DNA from 2 places in the Massilia violaceinigra genome. Region 1 is predicted to be linked to the other one. Evidence: riboswitches for the same ligand, from Rfam matches in the RefSeq annotation. Region 1 holds a riboswitch; the other holds the start of a gene.

What was found. A riboswitch is a leader RNA that binds a small molecule or an ion and turns the genes downstream of it on or off. The one in region 1 is predicted to bind glycine.
Region 2: another riboswitch for glycine. It lies ahead of gcvT (glycine cleavage system aminomethyltransferase GcvT); the one in region 1 lies ahead of CR152_RS06120 (D-amino acid dehydrogenase).

The regions. Positions count from the first base shown of each region.
Region 1 is NZ_CP024608.1:1,339,487-1,348,527, reverse strand. It holds gene CR152_RS06130 (vWA domain-containing protein) at 600-2,153, opposite strand; gene rtcR (RNA repair transcriptional activator RtcR) at 2,348-3,958, shown strand; glycine riboswitch at 4,078-4,185, shown strand; glycine riboswitch at 4,186-4,295, shown strand; gene CR152_RS06120 (D-amino acid dehydrogenase) at 4,352-5,584, shown strand; gene CR152_RS06115 (hypothetical protein) at 5,710-6,444, shown strand; gene CR152_RS06110 (C39 family peptidase) at 6,490-7,083, shown strand; gene CR152_RS06105 (MerR family transcriptional regulator) at 7,205-8,215, shown strand; gene CR152_RS06100 (carotenoid oxygenase family protein) at 8,234-9,041, shown strand, end outside.
Region 2 is NZ_CP024608.1:4,821,881-4,830,921, forward strand. It holds gene gcvP (aminomethyl-transferring glycine dehydrogenase) at 1-2,124, opposite strand, end outside; gene gcvH (glycine cleavage system protein GcvH) at 2,226-2,606, opposite strand; gene gcvT (glycine cleavage system aminomethyltransferase GcvT) at 2,669-3,787, opposite strand; glycine riboswitch at 3,860-3,965, opposite strand; glycine riboswitch at 3,984-4,069, opposite strand; gene CR152_RS21125 (ATP-dependent Clp protease proteolytic subunit) at 4,207-4,767, shown strand; gene CR152_RS21130 (hypothetical protein) at 4,943-5,221, opposite strand; gene CR152_RS21135 (methyl-accepting chemotaxis protein) at 5,429-6,040, opposite strand; gene CR152_RS21140 (DUF1631 family protein) at 6,299-8,725, shown strand; gene CR152_RS21145 (phosphatase PAP2 family protein) at 8,856-9,041, shown strand, end outside.

The sequences.
Region 1 (9,041 bases):
AATGTGAGCCAGGCACAAGACCGACCGGAGTCGAACCGGGTTTAGCTGAAGCACGCTTCAGCGCTCTTCCAATGTAATTTCATCTGCATTCATCGAAACAAGGGTGGCGACAATATCGCCCGGACATTTACTCTAACCAACTGAGCTACAGCCACTCGCGCAACCGCCCGGACTCGAACCGGGGACACAATGTAATCCGGACAGCATTCGCCCTAAAATAATTCCCGACAAGATCGGCAGGACACTTGTTGCCGGCATAACGCCAAAGCACAACATCGATGTAGTCCTTGCCCGCATTCGGGGTAAAACGATTGAGCACAATGCGACAAAAAATCCGATGCGAAGTAAATTTTGGAAGATGTATTCGCATCAAGCATTCGCACTGCACTCAAAACCTGTACAACAAATTCCCGACAAGGAGCGGCAAGACTTCTGGTTGTCGGACGCGAAGCCCTGGCAACCCTGGAATGTAGTCCTGCCTGCATTCGGGGTAAAACGATTGAGCACAGCGCGACAAGGAGTCGATGCGAAATGGAACATGGGAAAATGTATTCGCATCAGCATTCGCGCTGCACTCAAAACCCGTACTTCAACTTTCCTTACTCCAGCGCGATCGATTCGATCTCGCCCACCCAGTGCCCGGCGCCCAGCTGGCCGGCTGAAAACGCCGCGATGATCTTGAATACGTCGTCCGAAAAACCACCCACATTCAATACATCGACACGCTCCGCCGCCTGGCTGGTACTGTTCGGCGTGCAGTCGATGCACACCAGCCGCGCCGCCGGATTGCGCTCCTTGAACACCGCCCATTGCGCCATCGTCGCGGTGGCACCCGCACGCTGGTCGATCCACGATTCATTGTCGGACACGTATACCACCAGGTCGGCCATCACCTTCTGCTTGTTCATCTGCGCCAGAGGCGCACTGCAATTGGTACCGCCACCGCCTATCGCCGCCAGCTTCTGCGCATTGGTCATGACCGTATCGCGGGCATTCAAGTCGCACACCCGCACATAATTCTCGAACGGCAGCACCAGCGCATCCGGATTCTTGCGCAGCATGGCCGCGGCAATCAGCCCCGCCACATCGATACAGCGCACCGTCGAGGTAGCCGTTCCACGGAAACCCGACACCGGCGACTGCATCGATCCCGACACATCCGGGCAGATCACCACTTTGCCCTCGACCTTGGGCACATTGGCGAGCGACAGCTCCAGCGCATCCTGCAAGGCATCGCTGATGGCCCGCGGCACGTCGCTTGATGCCGCCGTATACGCCGACATCAACTGATAAGGAAACACGCCCGCCCGGGCAATCGCCTCCGGATCGCGCAGTTTGTCGGCGATGACTTCTATCATGCCGGGCAACTGGTACACGCCATTGCGTCCGAACGTATTCAGATTCATGCGCACCATGTGCCAGCCGCCCTGACGCGCAATCTGCGCCCACGCCTGCGCCGACAATGTCAGCGACGTCAGCATCTGAAACGGCACTTCCGGCACCGGCTGCGACTGGTCTGCCTTATAAGCCTCGAAAGCCTTGAGCGCATCCGGCAGCTCCTGCGCATTGAACGGCTTGCCGATCAACCAGGCGAAAAACGCTTCACGCCAGGCTTGCGACGGCTTCGGATGCACCATCTTCACCACATCGCCCAGCGAAGGCGCATTCCCGATCGACGCCGCCAGCAGCTCTTTTTCCGAAGCGCGGTTCAACCATTGCTGCACCAGCTTTTTCGGCCGGGTGCCCAGCGATTTACGGCCGGCCGCGCCGGAGCGGATGATCTGCACCACATTGCGCAGCATCTTGCCGTTATTGACGACCCGGCGAAACACCGGCGTCAATTCCGGCGCGCCCTTGGCGGCCAGCACGGCCGTCAGCAGCGCCGGCATATCCTTCATATAACCACGTTCGCGGCAGTAAATCGCCGTTTGCGCGATGAATCTGGTATCGACCTTTTCGCACAGCTCCATCACCGTCGCCAGCTGCGATTGCGCATTGACGTAGTACGTCGAATTGAGGCAACCGGTGGCCGCATACTGCGCCAGCTGGTGCCTCGGCGTCATGGTGTAAGCCGGAGCGCCTTCCGAATTAAGACCGTTGGCACGAGGGACAAAGATTCCCTTCAAGGTCTGGAACAACTGTGCGTTTGCCATTTTTACTTCCTCACTTATCTCGTTTGTATCTCCTCTATTGCAAATGCTGTGCCAGGTCTGCTGCCAGCCCAGCCACACCAGCGCAAGTCATTGATTTAAAAAAGATTATCAATTCACCAAACAAGAACACCAAGAAATGGACAAGCAGGCAACGCCGTGATAAATTATCCGATCAGATAAAACTTTATACGAATATGAAACAGAAACGCATCGTAGTCATCGGTTTCGTCGGCACCCAGCTCGACAGCGGCCAAGGCCCGGCCCGCTGGGAAAAGTGGCGTCCCAGCATCGCCATCACCCAGCACGAGGAATACATCGTCGACCGCTTCGAGATGCTCTTCAGCGGCAAATTCGGCCCGCTGGTGGACGCGGTCACGGCCGACATCGCCGCCGTCTCGCCCGAAACCACAGTCGTGCCGCACCACATTCCGATCAGCGACGCCTGGGATTTCGGCGAGGTCTACGGCGCCCTGTTCGACTTCGCCAAGACCTACCCCTTCGATCCGGATAACGAGGATTACTGGGTCCACATCACCACCGGCACCCACGTCGTGCAGATCTGCATGTTCCTGATGACCGAAGCGCGCTTCTTCCCCGGCCGCCTGCTGCAAAGCTCGCCGCCGCGGCGCCAGTCCAGCAAGGAGCCGGGCAGCTACGCGCTGATCGACCTCGACCTGTCGCGCTACGACCAGATCGCCCAGCGCTTTTCGCGCGAGCAAGCCGAAGGCGTGGCTTTCCTCAAGTCCGGCATCGCCACCCGCAACGCCCGTTTCAACACCATGATCGACGAGATCGAGCGCGTCGCCATCAAGTCGCGCGCACCCATGCTGCTGATGGGCCCGACCGGGGCAGGCAAATCGTTCCTCGCGCGCCGCGTGTACGAACTGAAGAAAACACGGCACCAGCTCGACGGCAAATTCATCGAGCTCAACTGCGCCACCCTTCACGGCGACGGCGCCGCGTCGACCCTGTTCGGCCACGTCAAAGGTTCCTTCACGGGCGCCGCCGCCGACCGCCCGGGCTTGCTGCGCAGCGCGCACAAGGGCTTGCTGTTCCTCGACGAAATCGGCGAACTGGGGCCCGATGAACAGGCAATGCTGCTCAAGGCCATCGAAGAAAAGCGCTTTCATCCGGTCGGCAGCGACAGCGAAGTGCAAAGCGACTTCCAGCTCATCGCCGGCACCAACCGCGATCTCGCCAGCGAAGTGGTGGCCGGGAGCTTCCGCGAAGACTTGTACGCCCGCATCAATTTGTGGACTTACGCCCTGCCCGGCCTGGTCGACCGGCCCGAAGACATCGAACCCAACCTGGTCTACCAGTTGAACCAGTTCAGCCAGGAGTACGGCCAGATGGTGCGCTTCAACAAGGAAGCGCGCGAGCGCTACATGCGCTTCGCGATGTCGCCCGAGGCGGTCTGGGCCGGCAACTTCCGTGACCTGTCGGCCTCGGTGACAAGGATGGCCACGCTGGCCGAAGCCGGCGGCATTTCGGACAGCATCGTCAGCGCCGAAGTGGCCAGATTGCAAAAACTGTGGCACCACTACACGCGCGCCCCAAGCGCGGCCGAGGTCAACCTGGCAGAACTGATGGGTGACGAGGCCGCCGCCGGCCTCGACCTGTTCGACGCCATGCAACTGGCCGCCGTGGTCAAGGTATGCCGCCATTCGGTCACCTTGTCGGACGCGGGGCGCAAGCTGTTTGCCGTCTCGCGCAGCGCCAAAAGCAAACCGAACGATGCCGACCGCCTGAAGAAATTCCTGGCGCGCTTTGCGCTCGAATGGGACCAGGTTTGCGGCAAATCGTAAAGCGAGCGCTCTGTCGGTATTGTCGAGGAAACAACACCTATCACTAAAAATGGTTGTATTGACGTCATTTTCTGCGGTATTCTGCATACATATGCTTATGGCATATTTAGCGCAATGCTAAGGCGTTATCGGGAGAGTCTGTCGGTTACAAGCTGGTCTTGTATGCCGACGGCGCCGAAGGAGCAACCGCCCCGGAATCTCTCAGGCAAAAGGACCGATAACCCATTTGAACTCTGAAGAGCCACCGGAAGTCGTCATCCGGTGCACCGAAGGAGCAAACCGGCCACGCATCGCGCGTTGCCGGTGAATCTCTCAGGTCCAGCACAGAGGGGGTAACCGACGCGCACCAGCGCGCGGACTCCCTATCTGACGTTTCTGGAACCCGGACGACACATGAAAACCATTGCAGTAATTGGCGGCGGCATCACCGGCGTCACGACCGCTTACGCCCTGGCGAAACGTGGCTTTGCCACGACGCTGCTGGAAAAACATCGCTACGCGGCGATGGAAACCTCGTTTGCCAACGGCGGCCAGCTGTCGGCCTCCAACGCGGAAGTGTGGAACCACCGCTCCACCATGCTCAAGGGCCTGAAGTGGATGTTCCGGCGCGACGCGCCGCTGCTGGTCAACCCCAAACCGAGCTGGCACAAGCTGTCGTGGTTCGCCGAATTTGCCGCCGCCATTCCCCACTACCGCCGCAACACGGTCGAAACGGCGCGCCTGGCGATTGCCGCGCGCGAGCACCTGTTTGCGTGGGCCGAGGCGGAGAACATCGACTTCGACGTCAAGCGCGAAGGCATCCTGCACATCTACCGCGACAAGGCCGGCTTCGAGCACGCCGCCACGGTCAGCAAGATGCTGGCCGCCGGCGGCCTCGCGCGCCGCGCGGTGACCCCAAGCGAAATGCGCGGCATCGAACCAACCCTGGCGGGCGACTACTACGGCGGCTTTTTCACCGACAGCGACGCCACCGGCGACATCCACAAATTCACCACCGGTCTTGCCGCCGCCGCCCGCCGCAACGGCGTGGACTGCCGCTATGGCATGCAGATCGGCGCCGTGCGCACCGACGGCCGCCACGCCCACGTCACTCTGGGCGACGGCGAGCGCACCCAGACCGAGACCTACGACGGCGTCGTCATCTGCGCCGGCACCGCCAGCCGCGCCCTGGCCGCGAGCCTGGGCGACCGGGTCAACATCTACCCGGTGAAAGGCTACTCGATCACGGTCAACCTGCCCGATGCCGCCAGCCAGGCCGCGGCGCCCACCGTCAGCCTGCTCGACGACGCCACCAAGCTGGTGACCAGCCGCCTGGGGACGGATCGCTTCCGCGTGGCCGGCACGGCCGAATTCAACGGCTTTAACCGCGACATCCGCGACGACCGGATTCGCCCTCTGATCGACTGGGTGCACGAATGCTTCCCGGGCGTGAACACGCGCAGCGTGATTCCGTGGGCCGGCTTGCGGCCAATGATGCCGACCATGCTGCCGCGCGTCGGCCGCGGCAAATCGCCCTGCGTCTTCTACAACACTGGGCACGGGCATCTGGGCTGGACCCTGTCGGCCGTCACCGCCGACATGATCGGCGACCTGATGCACCGTTCCCTCGATTTTCCAACGCACTGACGACGTGCGTTGACACTGGTGTCCGGCATGCGTGAATGCCCTTGTTGTTGCAGCACTCACCCCGTTTGGACAGGCGGGGTTCTTGTATCAATCTATGTGAGGAGAAGTCAATAATGCAAACAAAAATGCTCTCAGCCCGCACCATGCTCGCCGCCCTGCTGTGCGGCGCCAGCCTGGCCCTGGCCGGCGCGCCAGCAATGGCCCAGTCGGATGGAACCAGCACCTTTAAAGCGGTGCCAAAGCGCGCCGCCGCGGCGGCGCAAGCTGCGGCCCAACGCGACTTCGCCCAGTTCGTCACAGGCCAGCTGCAGACGCGTGGCACCAGCGGCACGCCGGTCGACTTCCCGCTTGAAATCAACGACATGCATGATCTGAAGGACGCGAAAATCGGCTACGGCTTCCCGGTTTACACGATCGATCCGAAAGAACTGCTGGCAGGGCGCGGCAGCATGAAGCAGATGGCCAAGGCCACCGGCCAGTGGCGCTTCGTGATTCTGCTGAACCAGCGTCCGATCGGCATGGCGACGGTAGAGCTCAACAACGGAAACTACGAAACGGTCGCCTATGGCGCCGCCGTGCTGGCCAAGGATGTGGATGCCTCGATGGGCTACTACGGCGACGCGGAGCGCAGCAATGTGCGCTTCGTGCGCATCTACCAGGCGCGCTCGGACCTGCTCGAAGTGGTTGGCCGCGAAGATGGCCGCACCCGCTACGCGCCACTGCATTCGGCGCGCGAATCGCTGCTGATGCAGCAGCGTTCCGTCAAGGAAGGCAAGGCCAGCGAAGCGCTGATGGAAGAGGCAGACATCCTGCAGCCGCTGCGCAGCGTGGTCAAGCAAACCATGGACGCCTCGAAGTAAGCCCGGCATCGGCTACACCATCCTTAGAACGAATCAGGAGATAACATGAATACAAATATCAAAAAGCTCGTCGTCGGTGCTTCGCTTTTACTGGCGCTGCCAGCAGCCATGGCACAATGGCGCACGCTCGCCGTTCCGCTGACGACCCAGGAACACAGCCAGTGGTGCTGGTCCGCCTCGAGCAAGGCGATCCTGAACTTCTACAAGAAGACACCGAGCCAGTGCCAGATCGTGAACTGGGCGTTCGGGTTGAACTACGCCTGCGGGAACACCTACTTCAACTGGAACAGCTACGCCAACCAGCCGAACAATATGTACGGCTCCAACGGTAGCGTGCAAAACATCCTGAAAGCATGGGGCGTGGCAAACGGCGCGTACAGCGTGGCGTCGTCGTGGAGCAGCGTGGTGTATGACATCAACGCCAACCGCCCATTCGTGATCCGCTACGGTTGGAGCAACGGCGGCGGCCACATCATGGTGGGGCGCGGCTACGCGACGACCAATGGCGTGAACTACGTGTACATCATGGACCCGTGGCCGGGTGAAGGGCAGACCTACCGCACCTACAACTCCGCCGTATCGGCATCCGATCACCGCTGGACGCATACCCAGCGCATGAGCATCAACGGGCCGATCTAACCGGTCTGCATTGCAAAACCGGGGCTCAGGTGCCCCGGTTTTTTTGCAAGTATCTCCATCCACAAGTGCTTGACCCTCTCGCTACGTGACGGTTTACCATCTTGAAAATGGAGAAACCGGCATGCTACTGAAAATAGGACAACTGGCACGGCGCAGCGGCTTGAGCGTGCGCGCCCTGCGCCATTACGACGATATCGCCTTGCTGACACCGTCGGCCCGGTCCGACAACGGCTACCGCCTGTACGATAGTGCGGACGTCGCCCGCCTGTATCGCATCCAGGCGCTGCGCCGTCTCGACCTGTCGCTGACGCAAATCCAGGCCATGCTGGCCGATGGCGGCGCCAGCCTGCCCCAAGTGGTGGAGCAGCAGATCGCGTCGCTCGAACGCCAGATCGCACAAGCATCGGCCCTGCACGGCCATTTGCGCGACTTGCAGGCGCAGCTCGCCGAACGTCATGAACCATCGATGGACAACTGGCTGGCCGCCCTCGAACGCATGGCCGCCAGCGCGCGCTATTTCACCGACGCCGAACTGCACACACTGACAACGCGGCGCCAGCAACGCAACGGCGGCAACGCGCACTTGACCTCCACGCTGCACGATCTCATGGGCCGGGGTGTTAAACCGGACAGTCTTGAAGCGGGCGCGCTCGCGCAATGCTGGATCGCCGCCCTGCTCGACGACGTGGGCGGCGACGAGGCCATGCTGATGAAGCTCTACGCCATGAACTGGAACGAACCCACCCTGCATATGCTCAGTGGCGTCGACCGCACGGCGATGCAGTTCATCTCGCACGCCATGGCGCACCGGCGCCTGGCCATCTACGCCGCCTACTGCAGCGAAGCCGAAATGGTTCTGCTGCGCCAGCACTACGTCAAGCAAACCGACGCCTGGCCCATTCTCATCTGCGCCGTGCGCGAGCACCTGGCACAAGACACGCCGCCCGACAGCGCCGACGTGCAAGCGCTGGCACGCCAGTGGCAGGCGCTGTCGCTGGCCAAGGCGGCGGGCGACCCCGCGCTCCAGGCCAAACTGCGTCACGCCTTCGAGCAGGAGTCCGAACTGCGCATCGGTTCCGGCATCGATGCGCCGCTGATCGCTTATGTCCGCGCTGCCGTGCAAAGTCTCTGAACTCACCAAGGAATCACCATGTCAGGCCATTTCTTTAGCGGGAACTACGCTCCCCTGGACACCGAATGCGACATCGACGCCCTGCCGGTCCATGGCGCGCTGCCGCCGCAACTGCGCGGTGCGCTCTACCGCGTCGGACCGAACCCCCGGTTCGCGCCGCGCGACGACCGCTATCACTGGTTCTCCGGCGACGGCATGGTGCACGCCTTCTTCATCGGCGATGGCAAGGTCGCCTATGCCAACCGCTGGGCGCGTACGCCGAAATGGCAGCTCGAAGACAATGCCGGCCGCGCCCTGTTCGGCACCTTCGGCAACCCGGCCACCAGCGACCCGTCGGTCCACGGCAAAAACAGCGGCACCGCCAATACCAGCATGGTGTGGCACGGCGGGCGCCTGTTTGCGCTGGAAGAGTCGCACCAGCCGTTTGAAATCGATCCGCACACGCTGGCGTCAAAGGGACACCAGGATTTCGGCGGCGCCGTGGACAAGCGCTTTACCGCGCATCCCAAGGCCGATCCGGCCACGGGCGAGCTGCACTTCTTCGCCTACCTGCCCGACAGCCCGGATGAACCCAACATGCTGTACGGCGTCCTTGATGCCCGCTGCAAGGTAAGCACGCTCGAACCCTTCCGCGCGCCTTACGCGAGCATGATGCACGACTTCATGCTGACCGAACGCCACGTGCTGTTTCCGGTCACGCCACTGACCATCAGCGTGGAACGCGCCATGAAAGGACTGCCCCTGTTTGCGTGGGAAGCGGACAAGCGCAGCTACGTCGGCATCGGCATGCGCGGGCAGCCGATGGACACGCTGCGCTGGTTCGCCA
Region 2 (9,041 bases), 3.5 Mb from region 1:
GTGGCTCACATCGCCGCCGAAGCTGCCCGGTGCCGCCACGCCGACCAGCGCGTTCATGTTGGCGCCGTCGATGTAGACCTGGCCGCCGTGCGAGTGGATGATCTCGCACAGTTCCTGGATGCCTTCCTCGAACACGCCGTGGGTCGACGGGTAGGTCACCATCACGCAGGCCAGGTTGGCGCTGTGCTGTTCGGCCTTGGCGCGCAGATCCGCCAAGTCGACGTTGCCGCTGTCGTCGCAGGCGGTGACGACCACCTTCATGCCGACCATATTGGCCGATGCCGGGTTGGTGCCGTGCGCCGACGACGGAATCAGGCAAATATTGCGGTGGCCTTCGCCGCGCGATTCATGGTAAGCCTTGATCACCAGCAGGCCCGCGTATTCGCCCTGCGAGCCGGCGTTCGGCTGCAGCGACACGGCGGCGTAACCGGTCAGCGCGCACAGCATGTCTTCCAGCTGGCCGATCATTTCGCGGTAGCCGACCGTTTGCGCGTCCGGCGCGAACGGGTGGATGTTGGAGAACTCGGGCCAGGTGACCGGGATCATTTCGCTGGTCGCGTTGAGCTTCATGGTGCACGAGCCAAGCGGGATCATGGTGCGGTCCAGCGCCAGGTCCTTGTCGGCCAGGCCGCGCAGGTAGCGCAGCATTTCGTGTTCCGCGTGGTAGCGGTTGAAGGTCGGGTGGGTCAGGTAAGTGCTGGTACGGGCCAGCGCTGCCGGATAGGCATCCTGCGCGCTCGCTTCGATGGCGTCGAAGTCCGGCGATGCAGGGGAGCTCGAGACGCCCTGGGCGAAAATCGTCCACAGCAGCGCGATGTCTTCGCGGGTGGTGGTTTCGTCGAGCGAGATGCCGACGTGGCCGGCGTCGACCTTGCGCAGGTTCACGCCATGTTCGGTGGCGATCGCGTGCAGTTCGGCCGCGCGCGCGCTCTTGACGGTGAGCGTGTCGAAGTAGGTCTTGTTGACGACGTCGTAGCCGAGCTGGCCGAGCTTGGCGGCCAGGATGGCGGTGAAGCGGTGCACGCGGCGGGCGATGCGCTGCAAGCCTTCAGGGCCGTGGTAGACCGCGTACATCGACGCCATCACCGCCAGCAGCACCTGCGCGGTGCAGATGTTGGAGGTGGCTTTTTCGCGGCGGATGTGCTGCTCGCGCGTTTGCAGCGCCAGGCGGTATGCCTTGTTGCCCTGCGCATCGATGGTCACGCCCACCAGGCGGCCGGCCATGCTGCGCTTGAATTCGTCGCGCGTGGCCAGGTAGCCGGCGTGCGGGCCGCCGAAACCGAGCGGCACGCCGAAGCGCTGGCTGTTGCCGACGACGACATCGCAGCCCCAGTCGCCCGGCGGCGCCAGCAGGGTCAATGCCAGCAGGTCGGCGGCGGCGATCACCATGGCGCCGGCCGCGTGCAGTTTTTCGACGGCGGCGCGGTAGTCGCGCACGTCGCCGTTCACGCCCGGGTACTGGATCAGCACACCGAAGCATGGCTCGGACAGGCCGCCGATGTCGGCCGCCGCGATGGTGCGCACTTCCACGCCGATCGGCTGGGCGCGCGTTTGCACCACTTCCAGCGTTTGCGGCAGCACGTCGTCGGCCACGTAGAACACGTTCGAGGCCGACTTGCCGACGCGCTGGATCAGCGTCATCGCTTCAGCGGCGGCGGTGCCTTCGTCGAGCATCGACGAGTTGGCGATGCCCATGCCGGTCAGGTCGGTGATCATTTGCTGGAAGTTCAGGATCGCTTCCAGGCGGCCTTGCGAAATCTCCGGCTGGTAGGGCGTGTAGGCGGTGTACCAGGCCGGGTTTTCAAAGATATTGCGCAGGATGACGCCCGGCGTATGGCTGTTGAAGTAGCCCTGGCCGATCATCGACTTCATGACCTTGTTCTTGGCGGCCAGCGCCTTGAGTTTGCCCAGCGCAGCCTGTTCCGGCAACGGGTCGAAGAACTGGCCCAGTTCCAGCTTGCTCTTCTTGCGGATGTTGGCGGGCACGATGGCGTCGATCAGCGCCGCGCGCGATGGATAGCCGAGCGTGGCCAGCATGGCTGCCTGTTCGGCGGTGGACGGGCCGATATGGCGCGGGATGAACGAGTCGCGTGCTTCGAGTTGGGTCAGGCTGGTGCGGGTCATGGTAGTCGGGGCCGAAAAAGGACTGCCGCCGGCGCTGTCGGATACCCAGCACGGCGGCGAACTGAAAGGAAAAGGCCGCCGGCGGGCGGCGGCCGGGAATTTTATTCCGCGGTGGCTTTGCCGTAGGCGGCGGCGTCGAGCAGGCCGTTGATGGCGCCGGCGTCGCTTGGTTTGAGCTTGAACAGCCAGGCCGCGAAGGCGTCGGTGTTGATCGAGTCCGGCGCGTCGGCGACGGCATCGTTGACGGCGATGCACTCGCCCGACACCGGCGCATAGATGTCGCTGGCGGCCTTGACCGATTCGACCACGGCGGCGTCGTCGCCGGCGGTGAAGACCTTGCCCACTTTCGGCAGTTCGACGAAGACGATGTCGCCCAGCGCGTCCTGCGCATATTCGGTGATGCCGACGGTGAGGGTGCCGTCAGCTTCGGCACGCACCCATTCGTGGGACTCGGTGTATTTCAGGTCGGCTGGGATGTTCATAATGTTTGCTCCAAGAGGTCGCGGTCGATGTAAATACTACTAATTGGTGTGTGTTGCCCCGATCAGGCAGCGAGGATTTTACCGTTTCGCACGAACGGCAGCTTGACGACGCTGGCGGCCAGCTTTTTGTCGCGGATTTCGACGTGCACGGTGTCGCCCACGGCCACGCCCATCGGCACGCGCGCCAGGGCGATCGCTTCCTGCATGGTCGGGCTGAAGGTACCGCTGGTGATTTCGCCGGTGCTGCCGTCAGCGGCCACCACTTTCTGGTGCGCGCGCAGGATGCCGCCTTTTTCGCGCAGGATCAGGCCCACGAACTGAAAATTCTGGCCCATCGCTTTGAGCGCGGTCTTGCCGATGAAGTCGCGCTCGGCGAGCAGGTCGACGGTCCAGGCCAGGCCGGCGTCGAGCGGGTTGACCGTGTCGTCCATGTCCTGGCCGTACAGGTTCATGCCCGCTTCCAGGCGCAGCGTGTCGCGCGCGCCCAGGCCGGCCGGCTTGACGCCGGCGGCCACCAGCGCGTTCCACAGCGCATCGGCCTGGGAAGCGGGGAAGGCCAGCTCGAAGCCGTCTTCGCCGGTGTAGCCGGTGCGCGCCACCATCACTTCGCCGAAGGCGGTGTCCTTGACGATGACGGCGTTGAACGGTTTCAGGGGCTCGGAAGCGGCCTGGGTGGCCGGCAGCACCTGCCACACCCTGGCGCGCGCGTTCGGGCCCTGGACGGCGATCAGCGCCATCGGATCAATGCCGTCGCGGCGCTGGGTGATGGTCACGCCGCTCCTGGTGGCGTCGTTCTGGGCGCCGATCCAGGCCACGTCTTTTTCGGCGGTGCCGGCGTTGACGACCAGGCGGAACCAGGTCTCGCTGAAGAAGTAGACGATCAGGTCGTCGATGACGAAGCCTTGCGGATTGAGCATGCACGAATACAGGGCCTTGCCGGCCACCTGCAGCTTGTCGACGTTATTGGCCAGCAGGGAGCGCAGGAAAGGGCGGGCGTTCTCGCCTTCGATATCGACCACGCACATGTGCGACACATCGAACATGCCGACGTCGCCGCGCACGGCCTGGTGTTCTTCGATTTGCGAGCCGTAGTTGACGGGCATGTCCCAGCCGCCGAAATCGACCATCTTGGCGCCGGCGGCGCGGTGTGCGGAATTGAGCGGGGTCGCTTTAAGCGTCATGGAATCCTCAAGGCAGAGTGAATGGGGGTACGACGAGCAGACGTGGAGCGGCTCTTGCCGTCCCTGAATGCTTCGCGCCCCTCTGTCCTTGGTACCTGAGAGATAGCGGATGATGCTCCGCCTGCCCCTTCGGTGGGCCGCCGGCATGGTGCCGCGGCCGCTCTCCAGAGTTCAGCCGGGGGCGCTGTGCGCCGCCGACCCCTGACCGGTCCTTTTGCCTGAGAGTTTTTGGGTGATGCCCCTTCGGCGGCAGCGTGCGCTGCCCTCTCCCGATCAAGACTGTGGAGGATATGCCAGCAGGGCGCAACTGTCAACCTTGCAGGGATGTCCTTTAGGGGGCGCACGAATGAGCTACCCATGGAAAACCATGGTCCGCCCGATTTGTTAAAATAATTCATCTACTTTGCGAGCATACAGCCATGAGCGAAGAAAAAACGATCCAACAGACCGATGCCTGGTTCACCTTGTCGGGCGATGTGAACAGCGATATGGTGCACCGCGTGTTCGAGGCGGTGTCCGGCATGAGCGAGAACGGCGTCGAAACGGCGCACGTGCTGATCCAGTCGAATGGCGGCTACGTCAGCGACGGGCTTTGCCTGTACAACTTCCTGTCGAACTCGCCTGTCAAGTTCGTCATGTACAACGCCGGGGCGGTGGCGTCGATCGCCGTCATCCTGTTTCTGTCGGGCGCGCGGCGCTACGCCAGCGAGACGGCGCGCTTCATGGTGCACAAGTCGCATGCGACGGCATCGCCCGGCGCGCGTCCGGATGCGCTCAATATCATCGTCGAAGGCTTGCGGGCCGACGATGCGCGCACCGAATCGATTTTGCGCAAGCACATCGAGCTGCTGCCGGAGCAGTGGGCGATCCACCAGTATTCCGACCTGCACCTGACCGCGCGCGATGCCAAGATCGCCCGCATGATCAATGACGTGGCCGACTTTGCGCCGCCGAAGGGTGTTCATATTCGCAATATCTGAACCAGTGAACCAGCCGTCGTGACTGCTCGTGCCGGTCACGATGGCTGGTTGCGGCGCGCAGTCAAAAAAAGAGCCTGTCAACGGCGGGGCCGGTGCAGACTCTTTCTATTGCTTCCTGTTTAAATAGCGCATGGCGCCGCCCGGAAACCCGGCGACGCCTGCGTCATGCTAGCGATCAGCGTTTGTCGCCGCCGCTTTTGCTGCCGCTGCTGCTGCCGGAATTCGATCCGGACTGCTTGCTGCCCGAACCCGAACCGGACTGTTTCGACCCGCTGTCCTTGTCGTCATTCTTATGGCTTTGACGGCCGGCTTCCACGTGCTGCTCATGGGTTCCGCCCTGGGTGCCGCCGCCGGAGCGCGAACCGCTGCCGGAACCTTGCGAGCCCGATTGCTTGTTCGAGCTGGAACTATCGCTTTGCTTGTTGCCCTGACCGCTTTTCTGATTCGAGTTCATGTTCATTCCTTTTGAAAGTTTGAAAATGTCGTGCTCGCCGGTGATGCTGAAGAGGCGCTCTCTTCAGCGTTGCCGGTAACATCATCATGCGAGCCGCACCGTTGAAGAGGTATCGGAATTCACCTTGCACTCGTGTAGGAGTAGTTCCTATAGGATTGCAACTAATGCACGGAAGAAATCGCTTCGTGGCGCGCGCTTAGCGCGCGCTCAGTGGCGCGGCGGCGTCTGTCCGGCGCGTGCCGCCTCGACCGCGGCGTTGACGGCGAGGATGGTGGTCTGGAAGGCCACGGCGTCGATAATCCGGCTCAGCCGGGCCAGCCGTGCCGCCGCATCGCCCGCGCCCGCACCTGCGGTCCGTGGCGCGGGCAAGGCGCGCGCCGCGTTGCGCTCGCCGTGCATGGCGAGCCCGGCGCCGGACTGCGCGCTGCGCTCGATGGCACGCACGATCAGCCCGTTGCCCGCCACGGTCGACGCCGCCGCCCCAGGCTTGCGCCGCACCGGCGCGGGAGTCGCTAGCATCGCTGCCTTGAGCCACAACCCGAGCAGCACGGCCCCGGCCGCGTTGGCGCCTATGCAAAACCAGACCCACAGGCGAGCCCCGGCGTACTCGGCCTCGGCGCGCGCGGCGCTGTCGTCGGCCATGATGCCGGTCAAGGGACCCAAACGATCGCCTAAACTTTGGAACGCAGGTGCCGTTACCGCTTTCATCTGTTCAAGCTGACTCAGCAGTACAATGGACAGCCAGACGCCCAGCCCGACCAGGACGGCAAAGCCCAGACACAGGGTGAGCTTGAGATCGCGGCGGCGGATCGTTATCATGGCTAGTCCTCAAGAGGCAGGTTGCTGCGTGGAATTGTAATTATGTTAGAGAAACTTTTTATTTCGGGTTTGTTTTTCATCAACAGTCCAAATGACGACAATCGGCTTTTGCTTTAGGGAAAAGCAAGAATGGTTATGAAAATAAGGCGATTGAACAAAAAATAACGCTTTGTTTCAAATTTTCCCGTTGCCAGTCGGCAATAATGTGAGAGAATGTTTGTTATGGCAAAAGATCTCTAACCCCCCAACGAGCAGACAATGGCTCCACCTTCACCATCCGCCGCAGCAAGGAAGACTGGTCCGTCGCGCCACGAGCTGTTGGAGGCGCTGGTCGTGACCGTGACCAAGCATGCCAACGACCACTTGATGGCCGTGGCGACGCGTCTGGTTGCGGCGTTGCTGGATGTGACGGACCCAGCGCTCGATGCGCGCACTGTGTTTCAGCGGGTCAAGTCGGGGAATCTGCTAAAAAACAACACCTACGCCTTCTTTCATGTTGCTGCCGCCGGCATCGGGCGCGCCATGCGTGCCGAGGTCGACGTGCTGTTGCCGCCGCTGAAAAAATCCGCGATGGCTTTGCCCGCCGCGCTGGAACTGGTGCCCTACGAGGAAATGGACAGCCGCGTCGCCTTCGACGCCATCAGCCGTCCCTTCGAAATGCAGTATGCGACCCAGATCGCCACCCTCAATGTGCGCCTGGGCTTCCTGCTCGAACGCGATGTGCTGCGCATCAGCCAGAATCCCTTCCGTCCCGAAATGTTCCTGTCGGCCTTGCACCAGGCTTGGCGCGAGTTCGAGCCGGACGAGGAGGCCCACGGGCTGATCCTGCCGATGCTGCGCCCGTCGCTGCTGTTCGACTTCGCGCCGATGTACGACGCGCTGTGCGATCTGCTGATGAACAAGGGTGTCCAGCCCGGCTCGGTGGACGCCTTCAAGATCAAGAAAACCGAAAGCGCGGCCGCGGCCAAGAAAGCGCGCGCCAGCGGCCAGGCCGAACTGGCCAAGCAGCTGCGCCAGTTCCTGCGCGACGACGACGACGCGCCGGCGGCCGCGTCCGCCTTCGACATTCCGATGATTCCCGACCTGCCGGCCATGGCGCCATCGGCCGGCGGCTGGCGTCCGAGCGGCGCCGCCGCCTTCCAGGGCGCGCCGGGCGGCGACGCGGGCGAGGCCAGCGTGCCGGCCGCGCCATGGCATGGCGGCCCGGCGCACCAGGGCGGCGCGCCGGGGCAGGGCAGCCACGCCGCAGGCGGCTTCGCGCCGGCCCAGTTTGCGGGCGGCGGTATTGCCGCGGGCAGCTTCGGCCAGGTCATGGACGGCGGCCAGGTGATGGTTCCCGCTTCCCTGCTCGACGTGCTCAAGGGCTTGCAGGGCCGCATGCCGGAACAGTTCAGCAACGTGGCGCCGACCCCGGCCGAGGCGCAGGCGGGCAATGTATTTTATTTGCCGCGCTTGAAGGAAAGCATTCCAAAAGGATCACTGTCGCGCGGCGACGAAAGCACCATCGACCTGCTGTCGAAGATTTTCGAGACGGTCTTGCTCGATCCGAATATTCCGAAAGATTCGCGCGACCTGATCCAGTCGCTGCAGATTCCGGTGCTCAAGGCGGCGCTGGCCGACAAGAATTTCTTCTTCGAGGAAACGCACCCGGCGCGCCGCATGATCGACCTGATGTCGACCATGGGCCTGGAGCAGCGCTCCGGCCCGGACGATCCGCTGTTCCAGGTCATGCAGCGCGGCGTGGAGCGGGTCGGGCGCGACCAGGATGACGGCGGCGCGCCGGCCGATGTGTTTTCGGAAGTGGTGGCCGAGCTCGAAGAAACCATCAAGGCCGAGGAAACGGCGGCGGCGACCGCCATCGCGGCCCCGATCGCCGCCGCCCTGCGCCAGGAAAAAGTCACCGCCGCAACCCGTTCGGCCAGGAGCGCGGTCGCCGCCCGGGTCGGCAGCGGGCAAGTAGTGGCCATGCTGGAAACCTTTCTAGAAAACAAGTGGACCTCCGTCATGACGGTCGCCTACAGCGTCGAGGACGACAAGCCGGGCGCGGTCGGCAATGCCACCAAGACGATGGATGAGCTGATCTGGAGCGTCAAGCCGAAGATCACGCACGAACAGCGGCGCGACCTGATCGGCAAGCTGCCGAGTCTGCTGGCGACCCTGAACAAATGGTTGGACGTCATCAAGTGGCAAGATGCCGACCGTATCCAGTTCTTCGCCGACCTGGCGGAGTGCCACGCGTCAATAGTGCGCGCGCCGCTCGACATCACGCCGGAACGCCAGCTCGAAATCGCCGTTGAAGTTGCCCAGCAAGATGCGATGCGCCGGCTGGAAAAGGAAAACGAAGCCCTGGCCGCGGCCGAAGAAGCGGCCCACGTCGAACTGGACGACGCCGAACTGGGCGTCGATGCCCTCGAACGCAATATGTGGATCGAATTCACCGACCCGGACGGCAGCATCCGCAAGGTCAAGCTGGCCTGGATCAGCCCGCTGCGCACCCTGTACATTTTCTCGACCGGGGCGCGCCAGGAAGCGTTTTCCCTCTCGTCCGACAAGCTCATCGAAGCCTACCGCGCCCAGCGCGTGCGCGTGATGAAGGTCGAGGGCGTGGTCGGCCGCGCACTGTCGCAGGCGATGGACGAGGCGCTCGGCGACACGGAAAAATCGGCGCAGTCGGTCGCTGCCTGAGGCAGGCGTGTTCCGTTAGTATTCGCACATTGTTTACATTCGCGTATCATTCGGGCCGGGCCTGAGCGGGCATTGGACAGTTTCTGCACTGCCGCCCATGCCCGGCTTTTTTCACTTCCGGCTTTTGTCTATGAATTGGTATCACCTCACCGCGCTGGGCGGCATCGCCGTCACCGCACCCCTGGGTATCGCCATTGCCGTCTGGCTCGCCGCCGCCCACTGCCGCCGCCGCGCCCTGTACTGGTGCCTGCTGTTCGGCGCCACCCTGTTGATCGTCATCGGCAGCAAGATCGCCTTTCTCGGCTGGGGCATCGGC